One region of the Catenibacterium faecis genome, then DNA from elsewhere that is predicted to be linked to it. Evidence: predicted binding sites of a transcription regulator. Region 1 holds the regulator's gene; each other region holds the start of a gene.
The links. The regulator HrcA, encoded in region 1, represses chaperone genes, less so after heat shock. The targets are predictions, from matches to a motif close to TTTTAGCACTNNNNNNNNNNNAGTGCTAAAA.

Region 1 (8,138 bases):
GATGATGGGAACCATCTATCTACTATTCGAAGTTCGATTCCGTTTTCCTTGCATTTAGCTTGAAGCTTTCTTTTAAATTCATAAAACTTCTGCGAAGCAACTGCCTTTGAAAGATGTCTGTTCTTCATCATTCCTGATACGTTTAGATCTTCAATCGTTATATAAGATGGCTTGGTTTTCACTATCTCTGCGATTGTCTTATTGATGTAATCAGTACGAATATTGTCAATTCTATGATGAAGCTTCTGTATCTTAAGCCTTTGTTTCTGTATATTTCTTTTTTGAGTGGACCCTCCTTTCTTTAGATTTTCATACTTTCGAGAAAGACTTCTCTGTTCTCGAACAAGCTTTTTTTCAAGCTTCTTTAGTTTTGCAGATTTATTGATGTTCTTATAAATCTTTCCATTAGAAACAATCGCAAAGTCCTTTAATCCAAGGTCAATGCCAATTCCTTCACTGGAATTGTTAGCTATCCTGTGATCTGGGATTTCTATAAGAACTGAAACATAGTATCTGTCAGCCTTTATTGAAACATGACCGCTCTTAATTACGTATCCATCTTTTGTAGTTGGAATATATCCTTTCTCTTTGATGCGTACCCAACCAAGTGACGGAATCTTGATTCTGTGTCTTTCGCAACTGCAATCTTTTGGATTATTCCTTACAAAATACATTTTCACATCAGATCTGCCTTTCTTCTTAAATTTTGGAAAGGCACTCTTGTGATTAAAGAATTTTTCAAATGCGGTCTGTCCGTTATTTACTGCCTGTGTTACCGATTTCGAATAAGCTTCCCTGATCCAGGAATATTCTGGATGGCTCGGAAGAAACTCATTGTTGAACCATACTCTAAACTGACTGCTGCCCATAAACTTTTTGCCACTTTCATGAAGCTCCTTATTATGAGCAAGATAGAAGTTATAGATAAATCTGCAAGTACCTATTGTTTTACGAATCCTGACTTTCTGCTCCTCTGTCGGATTTATTTCCGTCTTGAAACTCTTCAGCAATTTCCTCATCCCTTTCTATCTGTTTTTTTATACTTACTAACCCCATACAGCCTGCAGGAGAACACATGAAGTATTGAAACAATATACTGCATGAGTTCTCCATCTGATTTCTAATCTAATTATAGTACAAATGGAAAATCTATGCATCAAGTTAAGCTTCATGAACGCCGATTTATAGGCGTTTATATAATTTAATTTTCACTAACCTGTGGTCTGTGGGTATTCAAATAATTCTTTTACATTACAAAACTATCTTAAAAATGTAACTTGATTTAGTAAATGATGATTATACGTATAATAATGCCTGTAGTTTTGGTTCGGTTTGCCTTTAAAGTTCCTTTTCTATCTCAACGTTATAACATCTTAACAGATACGCCTAAAAGTTCAGTAAAATCCTTTAATTTATAATTTGTGATATTTGATGTTTTCATTTTAACGCTCTCCTTTGAGGAGATTTGAACACATTTAATCACAATAGTCGATATATTTAGTTACTTATATTTTCTTCCTTATTTCATTATACAAAAAAGATAGGAATACTCAATATCCCTATCTCTTGAATGATTTCTTAAATTGATCAAAAATAGATTCTTTTTCATCTAATTCTTTAAGTTTTGTATAAAGGTCTTTTTCTTTCTTGCTTAACTTCTTAGGAATAGAAACGTTAACCTGAACATACTGATCACCATAAGTATCACCACGCATGTTCTTTACACCTTTACCCTTAAGTCTCATAACTGTACCAGTTTGTGTTCCTGCTGGAATCTTCATAGTGACATCACCATAAACAGTAGGTACTTCAACTTCACAGCCAAGAGTTGCATCTACTGCAGAAACTGGAACTGATATAGAAATATCATTACCGTTTCTCACAAAGTATTTATGTGGACGTACATAGATTTCTACATATAAATCACCATTAGGTCCACCATTGACACCACGCTGTCCTTTACCAGCGACACGTAACTGCTGATGAGAATTAATACCAGCTGGGATAGTTAATTCTACAGTAACATTCTTATTAATATATCCTGAACCGTGACAATGTGGACACTTATCCTTGACTACCTTACCTGTACCATGACAGTCTGGGCAGACTGATTCATTAATGATAGTACCAAATGGTGAACGCTGCTGTACTCTAATACGTCCTGTTCCACCACATCTAGAACATGTATGCACATCATTAGGATTCTTAGCACCTGTACCATGACAATGAGAACACTGTTCATCATAGTTAATCTTAAGTTCAGTCTTTTTACCCTTGATAGCATCCATGAAATCAATTTCTATCTGAACATAACGGTCTTCACCTTTTTGTGGTCCTGTAGGTCTTCTAGAACGTGACTGTCCTCCGCCAAAGAATGAACCGAAGATATCACCAAAGTCCATATCTTCAAATCCGCCAAATCCCTGGCCACCAAATCCTCCAGCACCTGCACCACCCTGTTCAAATGCTGCATGTCCATAACGGTCATAAGCCGCCTTCTTATTCTCGTCAGAAAGAACTTCATAGGCTTCATTAACTTCCTTGAACTTGTCTGCTGCATCTGGCGCTTTATTCACATCAGGGTGATATTTCTTTGCCATCTTACGATAGGCACGTTTTATTTCATCTTTTGAAGCATCCCTAGATACACCAAGGACTTCATAGTAATCTCTCTTATCTGCCATAAATTACACCTCATTTAATATAAGCCAAGGGGATTACCCTTGGCTTTCTTGTTAGTTCTTTTCAGTAAAGTCTGCATCAACGAAATCATCGTTATTGTTGTTAGATGAAGTGTCTGCACCTGCTGTGTTACCAGCATTCTGCTGCTGATACTGAGCAGCAGCCATCTGCTGAGCAATCTGTTCAAGTTCGCTCATCTTAGATTCAAGAGTAGCCATATCATTATTGTCTAATGCAGTCTTAAGTTCATCTCTTAAAGCTGTAGCCTGCTTCTTCTGATCTTCTGGAAGGTTAGCACCCTGTTCAGCTAAAGCCTTATCAATCTGGTTGATCATAGCTTCTGCTTTGTTCTTAGTTTCGATGTCTTTACGTTTCTTTTCATCGTCAGCCTTATTGCTTTCAGCTTCCTTAACCATTCTATCGATTTCTTCTTCACTTAAACCTGTAGAGTTCTGAATAGTGATAGACTGTTCTTTGTTTGTCTTCATATCCTTTGCTTTAACGTTTACGATACCGTTAACGTCGATATCAAATGATACTTCAATCTGAGGAATACCTCTTGGAGCTGGTTCAATACCATCAAGTTTAAATAAGCCTAACTGCTTATTATCTTTAGCCATTGCACGTTCACCCTGTAATACGTTGATATCTACAGCTGGCTGGTTATCAGCAGCAGTTGAGAAAATCTGTGATTTAGTAGTAGGGATAGTTGTGTTACGAGGGATTAATACTGTCATAACGCCACCCATAGTTTCAATACCAAGTGATAATGGTGTAACATCAAGTAATACGACATCCTTAACATCACCAGTGATAACACCGCCCTGGATTGCAGCACCCATAGATACTACTTCATCAGGGTTAACTGACTTGTTAGGTTCTTTTCCTAATAATCTCTTAACTGATTCCTGTACTGCAATGATACGAGTAGAACCACCAACTAATAAGATCTGATCGATTTCAGAAGCAGATACTTTCGCATCAGTTAATGCCTGTCTTACTGGAACTTCTGTTTTAGCAACTAAATCAGCTGTTAATTCATCAAATTTAGCTCTTGTAAGAGTCATATCTAAATGAAGTGGTCCATTAGCACCAGCAGTGATATATGGTAATGAGATCTGAGTCTGCATCATACCAGATAAGTCTTTCTTAGCCTTTTCTGCAGCATCTTTTACTCTCTGCATAGCCATCTTATCAGCGCTTAAATCAACACCGTTTTCTTTCTTGAATTCAGAAACCATGTAGTCCATAACTTTCTTATCGAAGTCATCACCACCTAAGCGGTTGTTACCTGCAGTGGCTAATACATCAAATGTACCATCATATAAGTCAAGGATAGAAACATCGAATGTTCCTCCACCTAAGTCATATACTAATACTTTCTGTTCCTGTTCAGTTTTATCTACACCATAAGCAAGTGCCGCAGCTGTAGGTTCGTTGATAATACGTTCAACATCAAGACCTGCAATCTTACCAGCATCCTTAGTAGCCTGACGCTGAGCATCATTGAAGTAAGCTGGAACTGTGATAACTGCCTTAGTTACTTTTTCACCTAAATAGCTTTCAGCAGTAGCCTTTAAGTTCTGAAGAATCATTGCTGAAATTTCTTCTGGTGTATAATCACGACCATTTACATGTTCTTTATAGTTTGTACCCATATGTCTCTTGATTGATGCTACAGTATCAGGATTTGTAACAGCCTGACGCTTTGCAGCTTCACCAACGATGATTTCACCGTTCTTGAATGCAACAACTGATGGAGTTGTTCTCATTCCTTCTGGATTTGCAATTACTTTTGCTTCACCATTTTCCATAACACTGACACATGAATTTGTTGTACCTAAATCAATACCAATAATTTTACTCATAATAAGTTCTCCTCCTATTAATCCTTATTCACTTTCACTAAAGTTGCTCTAATTACTCTATCTTTTAACATATAACCTTTTTGTAATTCTTCAGTCACAATATTTGGACCAAAGTCAGGATTATCATCCTGCATGACTGCCTGGTGCATATTTGGATCAAATTCCTTACCCTGTGCTTCAATCACAGTTACACCATTCTTACCAAGAATATTCATTAACTGGTTCAAAATCATCTTATTACCCTTAAGAATATTCTTACCTTCTTCGCTTTCAGGTTCAACAGTTAATGATCTTTCATAGTTATCAATAACTGGTAATAACTCTTCAATAAAAGACTGCATTGCATACTTTAACTGATTCGCATGTTCATTTTTAAGTCTTTTCTTTAAGTTTTCCATATCAGCGAATACTTTATAATAATCTGTCTTCCACTTGTTGATTTGAGATTCTAAATCCTTAATCTTTTCATCTTTAGGATCTACTGTTTCTTCAGCTGTTTCTTCAGTTGTTTCTTCTTTTACTTTTTCAGCTTCTTCCTTAGTAGATTCTTCAACAGTTTCTTCTGCTTCTTTCTTCATTTCTTCTGCCATGGTCTCACCTCTTCTACTCATCATTTTCCTTGATGATTCTTTCTATATTTTCAGTAATATATTCTACAAGCGATACAACTTTCTTGTAAGGCATACGTGTTGGACCGATTACAGAAATCGTTCCTTTACTAGCTCCTCCTGTATCAAAAGAAGATGAAATAACTGATACATCATCAAGTCCAGATACATTTGAATCATCACCAATTAATACCTTGATACCATCATCATCAGTTGGTGCTAAGAAATTCCAGTTTGATGAATTTTCAAATGCACTCACTAATTTTCTTAACTTGTTGACATCATTGTATTCTGGTTGATACAGCAAATGATCTTTACCAGAGAAATATACATTGTTTCTTGCAAACTTCATAAATGCTTCTAAGAAAGCATTAAACAAGATTTCATGTTCCTTGATTCTCGTATTGAGGATTGGCTTGACATCGTTTTCTAATCTATCTGCCACCTGATTAATTGGCGTTCCTACTAATGTGTCGTTCATTACAGCCACACAAGATTGTAAATCATCCAAACTCAATGTCTCAGATAAAGTGAAAACTCGATTTTCTACATGTCCCTTATCCGTTACAATAATCGCAGTCACATTGCGCGTCCCAATTGGAACAAGTGTAATGTTCTGCAGAGATTCATAACTTGAATTAGGTCCTAGAGCAACCGCCGTTAGATCAGTCAACTGGCTTAACATTTCGCAGCTTTCTTTAATCAAATTATTCAATGATTGATGTGTATCACTAAAGATAGTTGCAACCTGGTTCTTTACCTGTTCGTCGACATTTGGCTGAAGCAAAGTATTTACATAATAGTAATATCCCTTCTTAGAAGGAACACGACCAGAAGATGTATGTGTCTTCACTAGAAAGCCAAGTTCTTCAAGCTTGCTCATTTCATTTCGAATAGTGGCGCTTGAATATGGTAATTCATATTTTGTCATTAGAAGCTTAGATCCAACAGGTTCTGCTGTTTCAATAAACTCTTCGACAATATATTTAAATATAAGCATTTGTCTTGCCGAAAGCATTCCCAAGCACCTCCTTAGCACTCTTTTTCCTCTTGTGCTAGATTCATTATACATTCTTTTTTAGCAGTGTCAAGACTTTAGTGCTAGTTTATATTAAAAAGGGTTTCTCTAATTTGAGAAACCCTTTATTCTGGTAAGAAATCTAGAAGAATGGAATTAAGAAGATCGAGTGTATCATTTGTTTTCAAATGATTGTTTTCAATAATCAACGAATGATTACCAAGGTTCTTAGTGAGAGCTTCTTTATAGACATCTTCTACAGAACAATGATATCTTCTTTTAAATTCATCAAGGTCTAATCCTTCTTTTAGACGTAAAGACATCATAAGATGATTAAACATTGTATCTTCAATTGTTTCTTTTTCTATATATATTGTATTCTTCCCCTGCAAGTAATCAGTAAGACTACGCGAGTGAGAAATAAGTTCATTATCTATTTTACCTGTCGCACCAATGCCCACACCATAATAGTTATCATAATGCCAATAAACTTTATTATGTTCTGATTCATGATTTCCTAACGCATAGTTAGAGACTTCATAGCGATGAAAACCAGCATGAGAAAGTGTCTCTACAATATAATCACTCCACTTTCCTTCTGTTTCTTCATCAAGAGGTTCAAAGGAATCATATAAACGTGTATGTTCCTCCAATATAAGTGAATAATAAGATAAATGATTAACAGGAAGTGATAGAGCAATATACAAGTCTTCTTTTACATCTTCTAGGGTTTGTCCAGGAAGTCCATACATCAAATCAATGGAGATATGCTTAAAGCCTATAGCCTTTGCATTTCTTACTACTTCTTTCGCAATATCGGAAGTATGATAACGTTCAATCTTTTTTAATAAATCATTATTAAATGTCTGTACACCAGCGCTTATTCGATTCACACCATGAGTATGCATACATTCTAGTTTATCTAGCGTTGCTGATTCAGGATTGACTTCTATTGTATATTCGAGAGTATCATCACCTACAAAAGGATCAACCATGCTTAATAAGATATCTAATTGTTTTAAAGAAAGAGCGCTTGGTGTTCCTCCTCCTATATAAATAGTTCTCATAATATGATGAGGAAGTGCATCAAGTTCTTCCTTTAATCGTTCTAAATATTTTAAGACAAACTCTTCACGATAATAGACCTTTGCGAAATCGCAATAAGAACAGATATGATCACAAAAAGGAATATGAATATAAAGTGCTTTTGTTTCCATATTATATCCTCATCAAGAAAAGTTCTAATCCTCTAAATTTATCTACTGTACCTGTCTTGATTGCATAATCTAGTTCTGATAAGGCATAGAGTTTTTCCATGAGTTCAGTGATATCAAAATGTGCTGCATTTTTACAAATTGGATAGATAGCACGAGGATTAAGACCGAGTGCTGAGGCAATATCATTATCACGATAGCCCTTCTTGCTCATAATAGAGACCTGATAGAGATTACGTAATGCATTCGCAATTAAACCAATGAGTTCTAAAGGATCATGTTTCTTAGAGATTAAGTCTTGATAAACACGCATTGTATTTCTTAAATCATGATTCAATAATGCATTAGTTAACTTAAAGACATCCTCTTCAACTCGTGGTGGGACTAATCTTTCAACATCTTCTTTCTTTATACTATGTGTATAGAGACATAATTTCTCTACCTGATTAGAAATAGTGAGAAGATCATTTCCACAGCGTTCTAGTAATAAAGCAAGAGCATTGTCTTCAATAGAGGCATTTCTATGAACAATAGCTTCTCTAGTAGCCTTATAAAGCTGATTGAAGGTTAATTTCTCTATTTCATACCATTTCGCATTTTTACGTAATGATTTAACTACTTTCTTTCTTTCATCAAAGTTACGCTGATCATGATATATTACAAATAATGTTGTTGGATTATCATGTTCAATATAATCTAAAAACAGTTTAATATCTTCATCTGTGACTAGCTTCTTTTTAGGCTTCTC
Region 2 (8,138 bases), on a different contig from region 1:
CACAAAATCAGTAATAAGGTAAAACACCAGCCCATGAGGGTTATACGTCAATAACAGTTCCTCAACTGCCTGTACTGCCTTTTTGTCACGCAGACGAATTTCAAAACGGTTGATAATATCCGTATGTTTCTTTTTAGTTGCCTGTTCCTTTTGTTTTTCATACAGGCAGAAATATTTTGTGCTTGCTTTTGAGCCGATATAAAGGGTGCTTGCTAAATTGCGGTTTTTTCCGCTTAGTTTACCGCCTTGCACATTTTCATAGTTTTTACAGCGACAATCCGCACCGCCATTTTTGTATTTTTCAGATAAAACGGGAATATCCAGCAGACCGCACATATCGTTGATTGCCAAGTCAAAACGTCGGATAACACCGCCACAGTCAAGACAGCGGTTCAAGAATGAATACCAATCCCTGTTCTGTGCCTGTAAAACATATTCCATATTGCGTGAGCCTGCCCCTTTTAATTCCAAAAATACGCCCATGTGTTCATCATCAGAAGCCATAACCTTGATTTCTCCGTAGGCGTAATGCTCTTTATAGCCATAATATCCATAGTCATAATGGATAAAATAATCTGCTTTCATGCCAAGCACCTTTCGGATAATTTCCAATGCGTCAGTCGTTGGAAAACGGACAGACAGATAATCAACGAGCAGATAAAAAGGCTTATCGCAGATATAGTAATTCAGACAACGCAGGATAATATTTTGTGTTTCCTTGCTGGCGTTGGCTTTTCCGTTCTCAAAGCGGTTGATACTATATCTTGATACATGGGTAAGACTTGCAAGTTCTCCTTGTGAAAGACCGCTTGCAAGACGTTTATTCTTCATTTCAAGTGCAAATTCTAAATTGTTCATTGTATTCCTCCAATCCCACAATAGCCTTGAAATACCTGTAAACCACTATTCAAAAGAATGTGAAATTACTATCTTCTTAAAACTCCTCATTACTCCTTACAGCTTTGGGGTTGTATGGTTTTTGACTTGTCTTTTGTGAAATAGTGCCCCCCTGTTAGATAACGGGGGCACAGACAAGGCTCGCAGGCTCGCCAGCCGACAAAGCATTTCTTCCCCTTGACACAAGGTGTCATGGCGGTAAGCCTGAGAGGCTTCCGCCACCGTGTCAGAAATACTTTGTCAGCAAGTTCTGTTTTGCCTTTTCTAACAAGTTCCATTTCAACCGATATTCATATCTACGGATTTAATCAGATAGGTATTTCTTTTTGAATGTTTTTATATTTCATTCTATTGTGCTTATTCGATTACAAGAACATAGTAATTCTTATATGCTTATTTGTCAATATCTTTTTTTGCCTTTACAAATCATATTAAGCATGATAGACTTATAATAGCGAAGATATAACGAGATATGGAGGGTTATGCAATGAAAATAAGCCATTTAGGAAATAATATACAGACCATAAGAAAATTTAGGGGAATGAAACAACAGGAACTTGCGGACAAAATCGGTATCAATATGCAGAGCCTTTCCAAGATTGAAAGAGGGTTGAACTATCCTGCCTATGAAACGCTGGAAAAGATAATGGAAGTGCTGGACGTTACGCCCAATGAATTGTTGTCGGGAGAATGGAAGTATGTCAATCAATCTGAAAAGGAAGTCTGTCAGTTTTTAAGAGCCGAAGAACGTCTAAATGCAGAACTGAAACATGGACACTATGATAACTTCTTTGACAGCGAGGAAGAATGGCTGGAATATGAGTTAGAAAAGTTACGGGAATATATTACAGACTATATCAACGGGAAAAGCATTGAAGCGTCCGACCTTTACCCAATCAAAGAATTTATCCAGCATTTGAAGTTTCAAAAATTATTAGACCGCTATGATGATTTATACAGTATGGATATGTTTGGGGAAAGCATAGAGGGACATAAGTATAAGACACCTTATCAAGTCGTGAAAATGATAAACCCGAACTCAAAAGAAGATATGGAACTGTTACGAGAAGTATTAAGGAATAACAATTTTGATGATGAGGACGAGTAACTTTTTTCCTCTTGCGAGAAGATACAGCAAACAAAAAGCCCGATCAAGAGTGCAAAGCACCACCAATGGTGGCAAAGCTCTTGACAGGGCTTTTTCTTTTCTGTTGTGGGCAATCAAGAGGAAGAAAGGGATAAAATCTGATTTGTGGTAAATCAGGCAAAGGCAACGCAGGTATCTCAATTTGATTTGGTACTTGAAAAGAACGGGAGTAATTGGAAGATTATAGAATAACAAATATTGGTACATTATTACAGCTATTTTGTAATCACGTACTCTCTTTGATAAAAAATTGGAGATTCCTTTACAAATATGCTCTTACGTGCTATTATTTAAGTATCTATTTAAAAGGAGTTAATAAATATGCGGCAAGGTATTCTTAAATAAACTGTCAATTTGATAGTGGGAACAAATAATTGGATGTCCTTTTTTAGGAGGGCTTAGTTTTTTGTACCCAGTTTAAGAATACCTTTATCATGTGATTCTAAAGTATCCGGAGAATATCTGTATGCTTTGTATGCCTATGGTTATGCATAAAAATCCCAGTGATAAGAGTATTTATCACTGGGATTTTTATGCCCTTTTGGGCTTTTGAATGGAGGAAAATCACATGAAAATTATTAATATTGGAGTTTTAGCTCATGTTGATGCGGGAAAAACTACCTTAACAGAAAGCTTATTATATAACAGTGGAGCGATTACAGAATTAGGAAGCGTGGACAAAGGTACAACGAGGACGGATAATACGCTTTTAGAACGTCAGAGAGGAATTACAATTCAGACAGGAATAACCTCTTTTCAGTGGGAAAATACGAAGGTGAACATCATAGACACGCCAGGACATATGGATTTCTTAGCAGAAGTATATCGTTCATTATCAGTTTTAGATGGGGCAATTCTACTGATTTCTGCAAAAGATGGCGTACAAGCACAAACTCGTATATTATTTCATGCACTTAGGAAAATGGGGATTCCCACAATCTTTTTTATCAATAAGATTGACCAAAATGGAATTGATTTATCAACGGTTTATCAGGATATTAAAGAGAAACTTTCTGCCGAAATTGTAATCAAACAGAAGGTAGAACTGTATCCTAATATGTGTGTGACGAACTTTACCGAATCTGAACAATGGGATACGGTAATAGAGGGAAACGATGACCTTTTAGAGAAATATACGTCTGGGAAATTATTGGAAGCATTAGAACTCGAACAAGAGGAAAGCATAAGATTTCATAATTGTTCCCTGTTCCCTGTTTATCACGGAAGTGCAAAAAACAATATAGGGATTGATAACCTTATAGAAGTGATTACGAATAAATTTTATTCATCAACACATCGAGGTCAGTCTGAACTTTGCGGAAAAGTTTTCAAAATTGAGTATTCGGAAAAAAGACAGCGTCTTGCATATATACGTCTTTATAGTGGCGTACTGCATTTGCGAGATTCGGTTAGAATATCGGAAAAGGAAAAAATAAAAATTACAGAAATGTATACTTCAATAAATGGTGAATTATGTAAAATCGATAAGGCTTATTCCGGGGAAATTGTTATTTTGCAAAATGAGTTTTTGAAGTTAAATAGTGTTCTTGGAGATACAAAACTATTGCCACAGAGAAAAAAGATTGAAAATCCGCACCCTCTACTACAAACAACTGTTGAACCGAGTAAACCTGAACAGAGAGAAATGTTGCTTGATGCCCTTTTGGAAATCTCAGATAGTGATCCGCTTCTACGATATTACGTGGATTCTACGACACATGAAATTATACTTTCTTTCTTAGGGAAAGTACAAATGGAAGTGATTAGTGCACTGTTGCAAGAAAAGTATCATGTGGAGATAGAAATAAAAGAGCCTACAGTCATTTATATGGAAAGACCGTTAAAAAAAGCAGAGTATACCATTCACATCGAAGTTCCACCGAATCCTTTCTGGGCTTCCATTGGTCTATCTGTAGCACAGCTTCCATTAGGGAGCGGAGTACAGTATGAGAGCTCGGTTTCTCTTGGATACTTAAATCAATCGTTTCAAAATGCAGTTATGGAGGGGATACGCTATGGCTGTGAACAAGGATTGTATGGTTGGAATGTGACGGACTGTAAAATCTGTTTTAAGTATGGCTTATACTATAGCCCTGTTAGTACCCCAGCAGATTTTCGGATGCTTGCTCCTATTGTATTGGAACAAGTCTTAAAAAAAGCTGGAACAGAATTGTTAGAGCCATATCTTAGTTTTAAAATTTATGCGCCACAGGAATATCTTTCACGAGCATACAACGATGCTCCTAAATATTGTGCGAACATCGTAGACACTCAATTGAAAAATAATGAGGTCATTCTTAGTGGAGAAATCCCTGCTCGGTGTATTCAAGAATATCGTAGTGATTTAACTTTCTTTACAAATGGACGTAGTGTTTGTTTAACAGAGTTAAAAGGGTACCATGTTACTACCGGTGAACCTGTTTGCCAGCCCCGTCGTCCAAATAGTCGGATAGATAAAGTACGATATATGTTCAATAAAATAACTTAGTGTATTTTATGTTGTTATATAAATATGGTTTCTTGTTAAATAAGATGAAATATTTTTTAATAAAGATTTGAATTAAAGTGTAAAGGAGGAGATAGTTATTATAAACTACAAGTGGATATTGTGTCCTGTATGTGGAAATAAAACACGATTAAAGATAAGGGAAGATACTGAATTAAAAAAATTCCCCCTCTATTGTCCGAAATGCAGACAAGAAAATTTAATTGAAATAAAGCAGTTCAAAGTAACTGTGATTACAGAGCCAGACGCAAAGACGCAGAGCCGATAAAATGAGATTAATACAATCTCATTTTATCGGCTCTTTCCGTTATGTATGGATTCTTTTAATTAGTCTTCGATGTTTCTTGCTTCGTTGATACCGCTGGCTAAAGATTCCATTAAGGATAGTTCTTTGTCTGTAAAGCTATCCATGTATTTCTCTATCTGTAATCGTCGGGTGCTTTTTACCAAGTTATTAGCAGGTAAGAAAAATTCATCAACGGAAACATGAAGTAACGATACAAGGTCATAAAGAACTTGTATGCTGGGGTGTTGCCCTTTATTTTCAATATTAGTTAAGTACCGTGGGTCAATTTCAATCAATGCTCCCACTTGTTCACGAGTTAAACCTCGTTTCAATCGAGCTTCTTTAATGGCTAAACCAAAGGCTCTAAAATCATATTTATCTTCTTTTTTACGCATAGTAGACCACCTCTATACATTTTATTGTTCCTACTGAATTAAAAACAGGTATAGAAAAACGTGTTATATGGTTTATAGGTTTATATTTAATAAAAAGCACTACTAAACGCCAATAAAAAAAACCGTTATATGGTAGTGCTATTTACGCTGTTAAAATATTGTATATTACTTCCAAATGGCGGTTTGTTGGAGGTCAACGTCGCCATGAAGTACATCATATACAATAAATTTCCTTACATTGGGTTCTTGTCAAAAAAAGTCGTCTATCTGCAATAGATAAGTACGTCCACCAATGTGGTTTTATAAATCATATAGATAGAATAACAGAAGCATGTAAACAGAGAAATAAATCTGTTTATATGCTTTTTTGGCTATTCAGAACTTTTTTACAAAGTTTATTTATCAGTAATGCAACAAATCCCCCTTTCACATTGGGACTAAGAGTGAAAGGAGATAAACGAGCAAGGCTCACTTCCTTTCCTAGACAGAAAGGGGGTGAGAAACATGAAACCATCTTCTTTTCAGACCACAATAGAAAATCAGTTTGACTATATCTGTAAACGTGCTATGGAAGACGAGCGAAAGAATTATATGCTTTATCTTTCAAGGATTGCAAAGCGTGAGGTGTCCTTTTCGGATGTTGGCGATTATCTTGTTAGCCAGTTTGCGACAACAGATAACTATTCAACTGACTTTCAGATTTTTACACTCAATGGGTTATCAGTAGGCGTTGAAAATGATTTGTTGAGTGAAGCATTACGTGAGTTGCCAGACAAGAAACGTGAAATTCTACTGCTGTTTTACTTATGGGAATTTCGCTATTTTTAGAATTGCCTGCAATAGTTTCCTACTGGGTAGTTACAGTGATGTGCTTTGTGGCTATGGGTGTATCTACTATGTTTGTTGTTCAAATTTACACTCTTGTTCAGACACAAACACCACCGCAATTAGTAGGAAAGATAATGGCTACGCTGGTAGCAGTTGCTATGTGCGGTCAACCTATTGGACAAATGGTTTACGGTATTTTATTCGATGTATTTATACAAGAAACATGGGTTGTTATGTTTGTAGCTTCTATTGCTTCAATCATGATTTCAATATATTCAAAAAGAATTTTTCAAAAGTTAGAGATATAATACAAGGGGTTAAATAGTATGTTAGGCTAAAAACAATATATAAAAGAAAATTTGAAATCTGCTAAAAGGATAGTGTTATAAAAGAAAGAGTAATATTGCAATATTTAAGGCTCGCACAAATATATGTTTTGTGTGGGCTTTTTTCTTACCATTTTTCTGTATTTCTAAAGGGTATAAACGGTATTCCGTTTATATATTTCAGCATTAGCAGAAAGGGGGTGAGATTATGAGGACATCTTCTTTCGAGCATATCGTCAGATTACAGTTCAATTCTTTAATGCTGATTGTCATTAAGAACAAAGTGAAAAGTCGAAACAGACAGCTTGCAAGACATTCTAAACGTGAAGTATTGTTTTGTGAAATAGCCGAAACGAAACAAGTTGAACGTGGAACGATTGATACCTGTTTTTATGATTGTGTATCATTTAAAGTCTTGCACTTTACAATTTATGTATCTGATGAAACACTTGGTACAGTTTTACATAGACTGTCAGAAAAACAGCGTAGTGCGATTTTATTACGTTATTTTCAAGGAATGAACGACAGAAAAATTTCAGAACTGTACCATGTATCACGTTCTGCTATTTGCAGTAGAAGAACTAGAGGACTAAGGAAGTTAAAAATGCTTTTGAGCGAAGGGAAGTAAAGAAATGAGTAAAGATTATGGCTATCCCTCTTTTGAATTGATTTGCAAAGCGTCAAGCGGAGATGAAATGGCAGTTAAAGAGATTTTGAAGTTTTATGACGGTTATATTTCTAAATTATGCTTGCGTCCTTTTTACCACTCTGAAAGTGGTAAAATCATTATGCAGGTTGATGAAGAACTAAAAGGAGAAATTCATACAGACATGATGAAAGCAATATTGAAATTTGAAATCGGAGTGAAGTAATCAACTGTATAAAAAAATCGGGAGATACACAGTTTCGTGCTATCTCCCTTAGTAGTTTTACGGTCATATCAAGGCTCATTCAATCGTGGTAAATTCGTGGTAAGATGAGTGTTTTTCTATACTTCAAAATGCTTGAATGTATAGTGTTTATGCGGATAATTGAAAATTAGATATAAAATTTACAATACATTCTATTATAAAACAAGTAAAAAACACTAATTAAGCCAATACCATAATACGAACCATCCATCATACAAATATATGATATAAAAGCTCCACCTAAAATTATTGGAATAGCTACAATCCAATTATTACTGCTATTTTTAATAATTGCAATAACAAGAAGTCCTATTAAAAGTGTAAACAATACATTTTGCTGCCTTACATCAAATATATTTCCTGTTAACGATAGATCGTATATTAGCTCTGAGATACCAGCAAATATTAATAAATTTGCTAAATCTTCTTTAAATTGTGTGTATGCATAAATCCTTCAACAAGTAAAAAACAAAAAATTGGAAATGCTAATCTACCGATCATATGTAAGACATCAATTATATTCAATAAGTTTGAAAATTGAAAGTCCGTAAACATAGAGTAAGGTACTTTTAATGTTATACCATTTTTTAACACAACTTGTCCAAAGTGATCTAACAGCATTGCACTCACTGCTATAACTTTTAATGTACTTCCTGAAAATAATTTTCTCATAATTTAATTAAGCTGATGATAGTTATTTAATTATGAATATTAATATCGTAATTCAACGAAACTACATCCTCCTTATATCCATCAACAACGACTTGAACCATATAAGAGCCTTTTTCTAAAAATAATTTTTGTAAATCTGCAATATCCTGACCATCTAGTTGATAACAAAG
Region 3 (8,138 bases), on a different contig from region 1:
CTGTATTGAATGTAATGATGAAATGATTATTATTGATGCAGGTGTTAAGTTTGCATCTGAAGGTCTTCCTGGGATTGATTATGTTATTCCAGATTATACTTATTTAAGAAAGAATAATAAAAAGATCAAGGGATTATTTATTACACATGGTCATGAAGACCATATTGGGGGTATTCCTTTCTTATTAAGACTAGTGAATATACCATTTATTTATGCTTCTCCATTGGCTTGTGCCATGATTAGAAGAAAACTAGAGGAACATCATCTTACACATGTAACTAAGATGATTCCTATTAACCATGAAAGTTCTATCAAAACTAAATATTTTAATATTGGTTTCTTTAATACAAACCACTCTATTCCTGAATCTATGGGGATTATTGTGAATACACCTGATGGTCGTATTGTAGAAACAGGAGACTTTAAGTTTGATTTATCTCCAGTTGCTAATCCTGCTGATTATCAGATTATGAGTTTCTTAGGTGAAACAGGTGTCGATTTATTAATGAGTGATAGTACGAACGCAGAAGTACCTACATTCTCTATTAGTGAAAAGACTGTTGCAGGACAGGTACAGGAAGAATTCAGAAAGACTGAAGGACGTATTATTGTTGCAACATTCGCATCTAATATACATAGAGTACAGCAGATTGTAGAAGCTGCTGTTAAGTTTAATCGTAAGATTCTTGTATATGGACGTTCAATGGTCAACAATATTGATGTTGCAAGAAAGATGGGTTATATCAAGTGTCCTGATCGTTTCTTTATTAAGAATGATGAAGCAAAACATCTTCCTGATAATGAAATACTAATTCTATGTACTGGATCTCAGGGTGAGGCACTTGCTGCATTAAATAGAATTGCGAATGGTACACATCGTCAGATTAAGATTAAACCTGGTGATACTGTATTATTCTCATCTAACCCTATTCCTGGTAACCAATCTTCTGTATCACGTTTAATTAATAAGTTATATCGTTCTGGAGCAAGAGTTCTAGAAAACTCTATGATCAGTAACCTTCATACTTCTGGACATGCTTCCCAGGAAGAACAGAAGCTCATGATGCTTCTTACTAAACCTAAATACTTCTTCCCAGTTCATGGTGAACATAAAATGCTTTGTATACATAAAAAATTATATGAAGAAGTAGGCGGAAAGCCTGATCATGCATTTGTATTAAGTAATGGAGATTGTTTATGCTTAAAGGATCATGAGATATTCCAGACAAGAAGCGTACATGCAGATGATATTTATGTAGATGGTAATGATTTAACAGGTTTATCTACAGCGGTATTACATGACCGTCAGATTTTAAGTGAAGATGGCATGGTTGCAGTACTTATTAGTATGGATTCTCATGCAGGTATTTTACTTCATAAACCAGTTATTATGAGCCGTGGATTTGTTTATATGAAAGATAGTAAACCTATGATTTATGGAGCAGAAATGGCTGTGGATCGTAAGCTACGTGCTTTATTGCAGGAAAAAACAACATTTGGTGAAATTAAGAATACAATCAGAGAAACATTAACATCTTATTTCTATACTAAGACAAAGAGAAGACCGATGATTATTCCTGTCATCATGAACAAGAAATAATGAAGAAAAAGAAAATTATTCGTACTGGTATTCTTGCAATTATTGTTTTCGCATTGGTGTTGTTTGGTGGTTATACATGTCTCTTTTCTAGAACACATTATTCTTTTACAAGAATGACTTATAGTAATGGATTATTACCTAATGGTTTTAAAAACTTTAAGATTGTAGATTTATCCGATATACATATTACTGCATCCAAAGATATTGATCGTTTTGAACAAATTGTAGATGAGATTGAAGATCAAAGCTATGATATGGTTGTTTTTACTGGTGATCTGTATGAAAGTAAACCTATTCAAGATGCTAGAGTACAGAAAATCTTAAAGAAGCTTCAACCAGGTTATGGTAAGTTTGCAGTACTTGGTGATGAAGATCATGCACATGCTGAGGAAGTGACTAATATCCTTAATGAAGGTGGATTTGAAGTACTTAATAATAGTGCTCGTACCATTCATTATCGTAATAGTTCCTTTACCCTTTATGGACAATCTATTAATAGTCAGGAAGAAATACCTGCTTCTGACGGGTTTGTCTTAACTTTAAGTCATTATCCTGATAGTTTTAGTCAAAATAAAGGACATACACATTTACAGTTATCTGGACATAGTAATGGTGGGACTATCTGGTTCCCTGGTATTGGTCCACTTGTAAAGTGTAATAATGCGGCTACTTATAATCATGGAAGTTATACAGAAAGTGGTTCTGAACTAATTGTAAGTAATGGTATAGCACCACGTCATAACTATCATTTTAAAGTATTATGTGAAAATGAGATTATTATGATTACATTCGAGTAGGGATTTTAATCCTTACTCTTTTCTTTTACTTTCATATAAGGAATAAGATTGGTAAAATAGAGATAGGGAAATGAGGTGATTCCCATGAAAACAAAGAAGAGCTATATCTTGAATATTGCATTAATTCTTGTGATTAGTGGTATATCTTTATACTTATCAGTAGGTTCTGAAGTCTCTACTGTATTTAAAACAATTACTACAGCGCATCCTTTCTGGCTATTCATCTTATGTTTTATTATGTTTATATATTATGTATTTGATGGACTCGCTACAATGATCTTTGCGCGTTTTTATAAGAAAGACTTTACTCTTAAAGAAGGTTTTGTGAATGGACTTGTAGGTACTTTGTTTAGTGGTTTAACTCCTTCTTCTTCAGGAGGACAGTTCGCCCAGGTGTTCGTATTTAATAACCAGGGAATCTCCCCTGCCATTTCTACAAGTATCTTACTCATGTGCTTTATTAGTTATCAAATAGTGATTATGGGCTTTACTGCAGTGATTATGATTGTGGATTCAGCCTACTTCTTAGATAAAGGTGTAGGTGTATCCTCTATGGCAGCCGTCGGATTTCTTATTAATGCGGTAGTCACTCTTCTATTATTTGCAGGTGCTAAGAGTAAGAAGTTCCAGAACTTTATAGTAGATAAAGTAGTCTATCTCCTTTCTAAAACACCACTTATAAAAGATTATGAATCAACATGCTTTAGAATTCAGAATTACTTTGGTGAATTTAGAGAACAGATGAATGTATTACAGAAAAATAAAAAAGCTTTATTACAGACAGTATTATGTAATATAGTGAAACTTACTATTATCTACTCTACGCCATTCTTTTCGTGTCTTGCTTTAGGAATAAAAGTACCAGTTACCCTATTTGTACAGTTCTTAGGACTGGCTTCTATTATTAATTTAATTAATACATTCCTCCCTATTCCCGGTGCATCAGGTGGTAGTGAAGGATGTTATATGATCTTATTTGGTTTTCTTGGTCGAGCTAATGCCTCTAGTTCTATGTTCTTATGGCGTTTCTTCTCTTTCTATTTTGGATTAATACTTGGTATGATCACATTTATCGTTGCGAAAGATACAAAACGAAAAGACGATTAAGTCACTCTTTACTCAGGAGTGGCTTTTTTTTGTGCACTTTTATCCAATCTGCCCAAAAACAAATTAGCACTCGCCTTGACAATGTGCTAAAACGAACTATAATACTTTTTAGCAATTAAATAAAGAGAGTGCTAACAAGGAGGAATAATTATGTTGAAACCTTTAAATAAGAATATCGTATTAAAGAAAGAAGAAGTAGAAAATAAGACAGCTAGTGGTATTATTCTTACTACTGAAACAAAGAGTCTTCCTACTGTTGGAGAAGTTGTGGCAGTAGGTCCACAATGTGAAAATGATTTAAAAGAAAAAGATCGTGTTGTATTCAAGGAATACTCAGGTACAAAAGTTAAACTTGATGGTGTTGAATATATTGTGATAGACGAGAAAGATGTTCTCGCATGTATTGAATAGGAGGAATAAGCTATGAGTAAAGAAATACGTTTTTCTAGTGATGCACGTCAATCAATGTTGAAGGGTGTGAATACTCTTGCTGATGCAGTGAGTGTTACACTTGGTCCTAAAGGTAGAAATGTAGTATTAGAGAAGAGTTATGGTTCTCCTTTAATTACGAATGATGGTGTTTCTATTGCCAAGGAAATAGAATTAGAAGATCATTTTGAAAATATGGGTGCAAAACTTGTATATGAAGTAGCCAATAATACAAATGATATTGCAGGTGATGGTACAACAACTGCCACAATTCTTGCAAGAGATATGATTGTGAATGGCATGAAGCAGGTTGAAAAAGGTGCAAACCCTGTACTTATGAGAGAAGGTATTGAAAGAGCTTCTAAAGCAGTGGCAGAAGTATTATTAAAGAATTCTCATAAGGTAGAAACAAGCAGAGATATTGCATCAGTTGCGACTATTTCTTCTTCTAATAGTCATATTGGTGAATTGATTGCTCAGGCTATGGAAAAGGTTGGTAAAGATGGTATTATCAATGTAGATGAATCTAATAGTTTTGATGATGAATTAGAAGTCAATGAAGGTATGCAGTATGATAAGGGTTATGTATCTCCTTATTTTGTAAGTGATACAGATAAGATGGAAGTTGAAATGGATAACCCACTCATCTTAGTCACTAATCAGAAGATTACTAATTTGCAGGAAATCCTTCCAGTACTTGAACAGGTATTAAAGGCTAATAAACCATTATTACTTATCGCTGAAGATTATGAGAATGAAGCTATTTCATCTCTTGTATTGAATAAGTTAAGAGGTGCCTTTAATGTCGTAGCAACTAAGGCTCCAGGATTTGGTGATAAACAGAAAGAAATGTTGGAGGATATTGCAGTATTAACTGGTGCTAAATTCTACAACAAGGAGCTTAATATGAAGCTTTCTGATTTAACCATTGAAGATCTTGGTACAATCAAGAAAGTGATTGTAAAGAAAGACAATACTACTCTAATTGGTCATAGTTCAAGTGAAGCAGTGAATAAACGTGTAGAAGAATTAAAGACACAATTAACTCATACTAAGAGTGATTATGAAAAGAAGACTCTAAAAGAACGTATTGGTAAATTATCTAACGGTGTTGCAACAATTAAAGTCGGTGCTACAACTGAAGCAGAATTAAAAGAAAAGAAATTAAGAATTGAAGATGCTCTTAATGCGACTAAGGCCGCTGTAGATGAAGGTATCGTTGTTGGTGGTGGTGCTGCGTTAGTAGAAGCCTATGAAGAATTAAAGAATCAGGTCAGAGATACGAATGTAGATATCCAGAAGGGTATTAACGTAGTCATGAATTCTTTATTTGCGCCTCTTACTCAGATTGCAATCAATGCTGGTTATGATGAAGAAGAAATTGTATCTATCCAAAAGACTGCTGAAAAGGACTTTGGATTTGATGCAAAGACAGGTGACTGGGTTAATATGTTTGAAGCAGGCATTATTGATCCAACTAAGGTCACTCGTAGCGCATTATTAAATGCCGCTAGTATTTCAGCCTTGTTCTTAACAACCGAAGCAGGTGTGGCAGAACTTCCTAAGAAGGAAGAACCACAACAGCCTGTTATGCCACAAGGTGGCATGTATTAAAAAAAAGCCAGAAATGGCTTTTTTTATTTACAGAATTGATATGTTAGTTCTCCTAAAATCTGAATACCTTTTTCGATATTCTCCATAGAAGCAGCTGAGAAGTTCATACGAATAGATTGACACGGCTTAGTACTATCTACCATGAATTCATTACCTGGTACGATGGCTACATGCTTCTTAATAGAAGCCTGAACGAATTCTGGCATACTGACTCCATCAGGTAAATCAAACCATATAAACATACCACCTTCTGGTTCAATGACATGAATAGAAGGATGGAAATACTTCTTGATCATCTCTAACATGAAGTTACATTTCTTTGCATAAAGAGACTGCAAATGTTTAATATGTGCATCCATATCTGTTTCTCTTAAGAAAGCATCCATCATATATTGTGAAAGATTGTTTGTATGGTTATCTCCTGATTGTTTAGCCATAAAGAGCTTAGAGATAATATCTTTACTTGCACAGATGATTCCTGTACGCATACCTGGTGAGATAATCTTAGAAAGACTGGCTGCATAAACAACCCGATGGTCTTGATCTAAAGATTTAATAGAAGGGACTTCTTCTCCTGTAATACGCAAATAACCATAAGGGTTATCTTCTAGAATAACTACATCATACTTTACTGCAAGGTTATAGATTTCTTTTCTTTTTTCTAGAGATGTTGTGACTCCGGTAGGATTCTGGAAGTTAGGAATTGTATAGAATACCTTTGGTCCTTTTTTAAAGGCTTCTTCTAGTTCTTTTAGATTTACACCATCTTCTTCTAAAGAAACACCAAGCAGCTTTGCCCCATTACATTTAAATGAGTTTAAAGCACCTAAATAGCTTGGGTTCTCTACTACAACATAATCTCCTTCATCGCAGAATATCTTAGACACAAGATCTAATCCCTGCTGTGATCCTGTTGTAATAATAATATCATCATCACTTGTGCATATACATTCATGCTTATTAATGAATGACTTAGAAGATTCTATTAAACCTGTATAACCCTGGGCAGAGCCATACTGCAAAACTTCATAAGTCTTTTCTTGAAGAATCTTATGTCCTACTTCTTCTAGCTTTTCCTGTGGAATAGCTTCTGGATCAGGGAATCCACTCGCAAAACTAATATACTCTACCGTACCATTCTCACTTGCATCAGCCATGACACTTCTAATGGCTGATTTTTTTACGTAATTCATCTTATCTGCGTATCTCATATATGTCACTCCATTCACTTTTTTCTCATTCTACTACTATTATTTAAAAATACCTAATTATTTTTTATGTCTGCGTAAGTTATGATCTGAATATCGTGATCCTTGATGAACTGTTTGAATTCATCACTCTTAAGTAATTCTAATTCCTTGATACGATTCATATTGTAGCTAGATACGTTCATGAGTCTTTCATCAACTAAAGCAGGATGACAAACAAGTTCTACTGTATCATAGCCTTCAGTTGAACAAATTTCTTTAAATGTTTCAAAGCTTACACCATCTTTATAGAATTCACAACGTGCTGGGAAGTAGTTTTCATCCACATATCTTGTTTGTCTAATAGGAAGGTTATATTCCTTGGCAAGACGCTTGATGACTTCTAATTGTCTATGTTCCATATGCACATAGTGATGAGAATCTAGATGTGTAGGAAGATGTCCTGTGTGTGCGATAAAAGCTTCTATCTGTGCTTTCCATTCTTCATAGACTTCATCTGGTTCTCCATCTGGGAATTCATCTTCATAGGCACTTGGTCTTAAGAAGTTCCCCTCTTCATCTGTATAGCTTTTCTTGCCAGGTAATAATGGTTTACCAGCAGTTAAAGTTAAATGAACACCAATTCCTAGATTTGGATATGCCTTTGCCTTGTCTAGAGCCCATAAAGCATATGGCATATTCATCATCACTGTAGTGGAACTTACAAGTCCCTCTTCGTGTGCAAGAAGGATACCTAGGGAGTTTCCTTCACACATACCGAAATCATCAGCATTGATAATTAATTTTTTGATCATACTTTTCACCTCTATAATCCATTGTACTAAATATTATAAGAACAGTCACACATAACGACAAAATGATGTATAATACAAGACAAAAGGAGAAGGTTATGAAAAATACAATTACTGGATATACAGGTTTATATGGGGTTGTCGCAAATCCTATTAAACATTCTTTTTCACCAATGATGCATAATACTGCATTTCAAACATTAGGTATTAATGATGTTTATCTTGCATTTGAAGTGACTAAAGATCAGTTAGATGACTATATTACGTCTGTTAAGACATTACCTATTAAGGGATACAATATTTCTATGCCTTATAAACAGGATATGATGAAATATATGGATGAACTCACAACACAGGCAAAACTTGCAAAGAGTATCAATACGGTAAAGAATGAGAATGGTAAACTCATTGGTCATATTACTGATGGAGAAGGTTTTGTGATGGCCTGCCGTGATAAAGGATGGGGTATTGCGAAGCATAAGATTGTAGTACTTGGAGCTGGTGGTGCAGCAAGTGCAATTATTATTTCTCTTGCTTTGGCTGGTGCTAAGGAAATTGTGGTTTATAATCGTTCTGATAAGCCATTTATTAA

Region 2: a site for HrcA is predicted at 2,262-2,292, ahead of H8909_RS00620 (tetracycline resistance determinant leader peptide). Genes of this name have one in related genera too.
Region 3: a site for HrcA is predicted at 3,611-3,641, ahead of H8909_RS05025 (co-chaperone GroES). Genes of this name have one in related genera too.

What each region holds. Positions count from the first base shown of each region.
Region 1 covers NZ_JACRWG010000011.1:32,876-41,013, reverse strand. Annotated here, with positions in the region: gene H8909_RS04355 (RNA-guided endonuclease InsQ/TnpB family protein) at 1-1,019, opposite strand, end outside; gene dnaJ (molecular chaperone DnaJ) at 1,560-2,684, opposite strand; gene dnaK (molecular chaperone DnaK) at 2,736-4,550, opposite strand; gene grpE (nucleotide exchange factor GrpE) at 4,568-5,140, opposite strand; gene hrcA (heat-inducible transcriptional repressor HrcA) at 5,154-6,176, opposite strand; gene hemW (radical SAM family heme chaperone HemW) at 6,302-7,393, opposite strand; gene holA (DNA polymerase III subunit delta) at 7,395-8,138, opposite strand, start outside.
Region 2 covers NZ_JACRWG010000001.1:96,937-105,074, forward strand. Annotated here, with positions in the region: gene H8909_RS00605 (XRE family transcriptional regulator) at 1-858, opposite strand, end outside; gene H8909_RS00610 (helix-turn-helix domain-containing protein) at 1,370-2,005, shown strand; gene H8909_RS00620 (tetracycline resistance determinant leader peptide) at 2,520-2,597, shown strand; gene tet(M) (tetracycline resistance ribosomal protection protein Tet(M)) at 2,613-4,532, shown strand; gene H8909_RS00630 (cysteine-rich KTR domain-containing protein) at 4,651-4,818, shown strand; gene H8909_RS00635 (helix-turn-helix transcriptional regulator) at 4,878-5,231, opposite strand; gene H8909_RS00640 (hypothetical protein) at 5,736-6,059, shown strand; partial or broken gene mef(H) (macrolide efflux MFS transporter Mef(H)) at 6,020-6,367, shown strand; gene H8909_RS00650 (sigma factor-like helix-turn-helix DNA-binding protein) at 6,594-7,013, shown strand; gene H8909_RS00655 (helix-turn-helix domain-containing protein) at 7,018-7,257, shown strand; partial or broken gene H8909_RS13710 (TraX family protein) at 7,424-7,968, opposite strand; gene H8909_RS00665 (hypothetical protein) at 7,995-8,138, opposite strand, start outside.
Region 3 covers NZ_JACRWG010000015.1:8,771-16,908, forward strand. Annotated here, with positions in the region: gene rnjA (ribonuclease J1) at 1-1,600, shown strand, start outside; gene H8909_RS05015 (metallophosphoesterase) at 1,600-2,397, shown strand; gene H8909_RS05020 (lysylphosphatidylglycerol synthase transmembrane domain-containing protein) at 2,482-3,504, shown strand; gene H8909_RS05025 (co-chaperone GroES) at 3,655-3,915, shown strand; gene groL (chaperonin GroEL) at 3,928-5,547, shown strand; gene H8909_RS05035 (aminotransferase-like domain-containing protein) at 5,571-6,758, opposite strand; gene chbG (chitin disaccharide deacetylase) at 6,812-7,549, opposite strand; gene aroE (shikimate dehydrogenase) at 7,645-8,138, shown strand, end outside.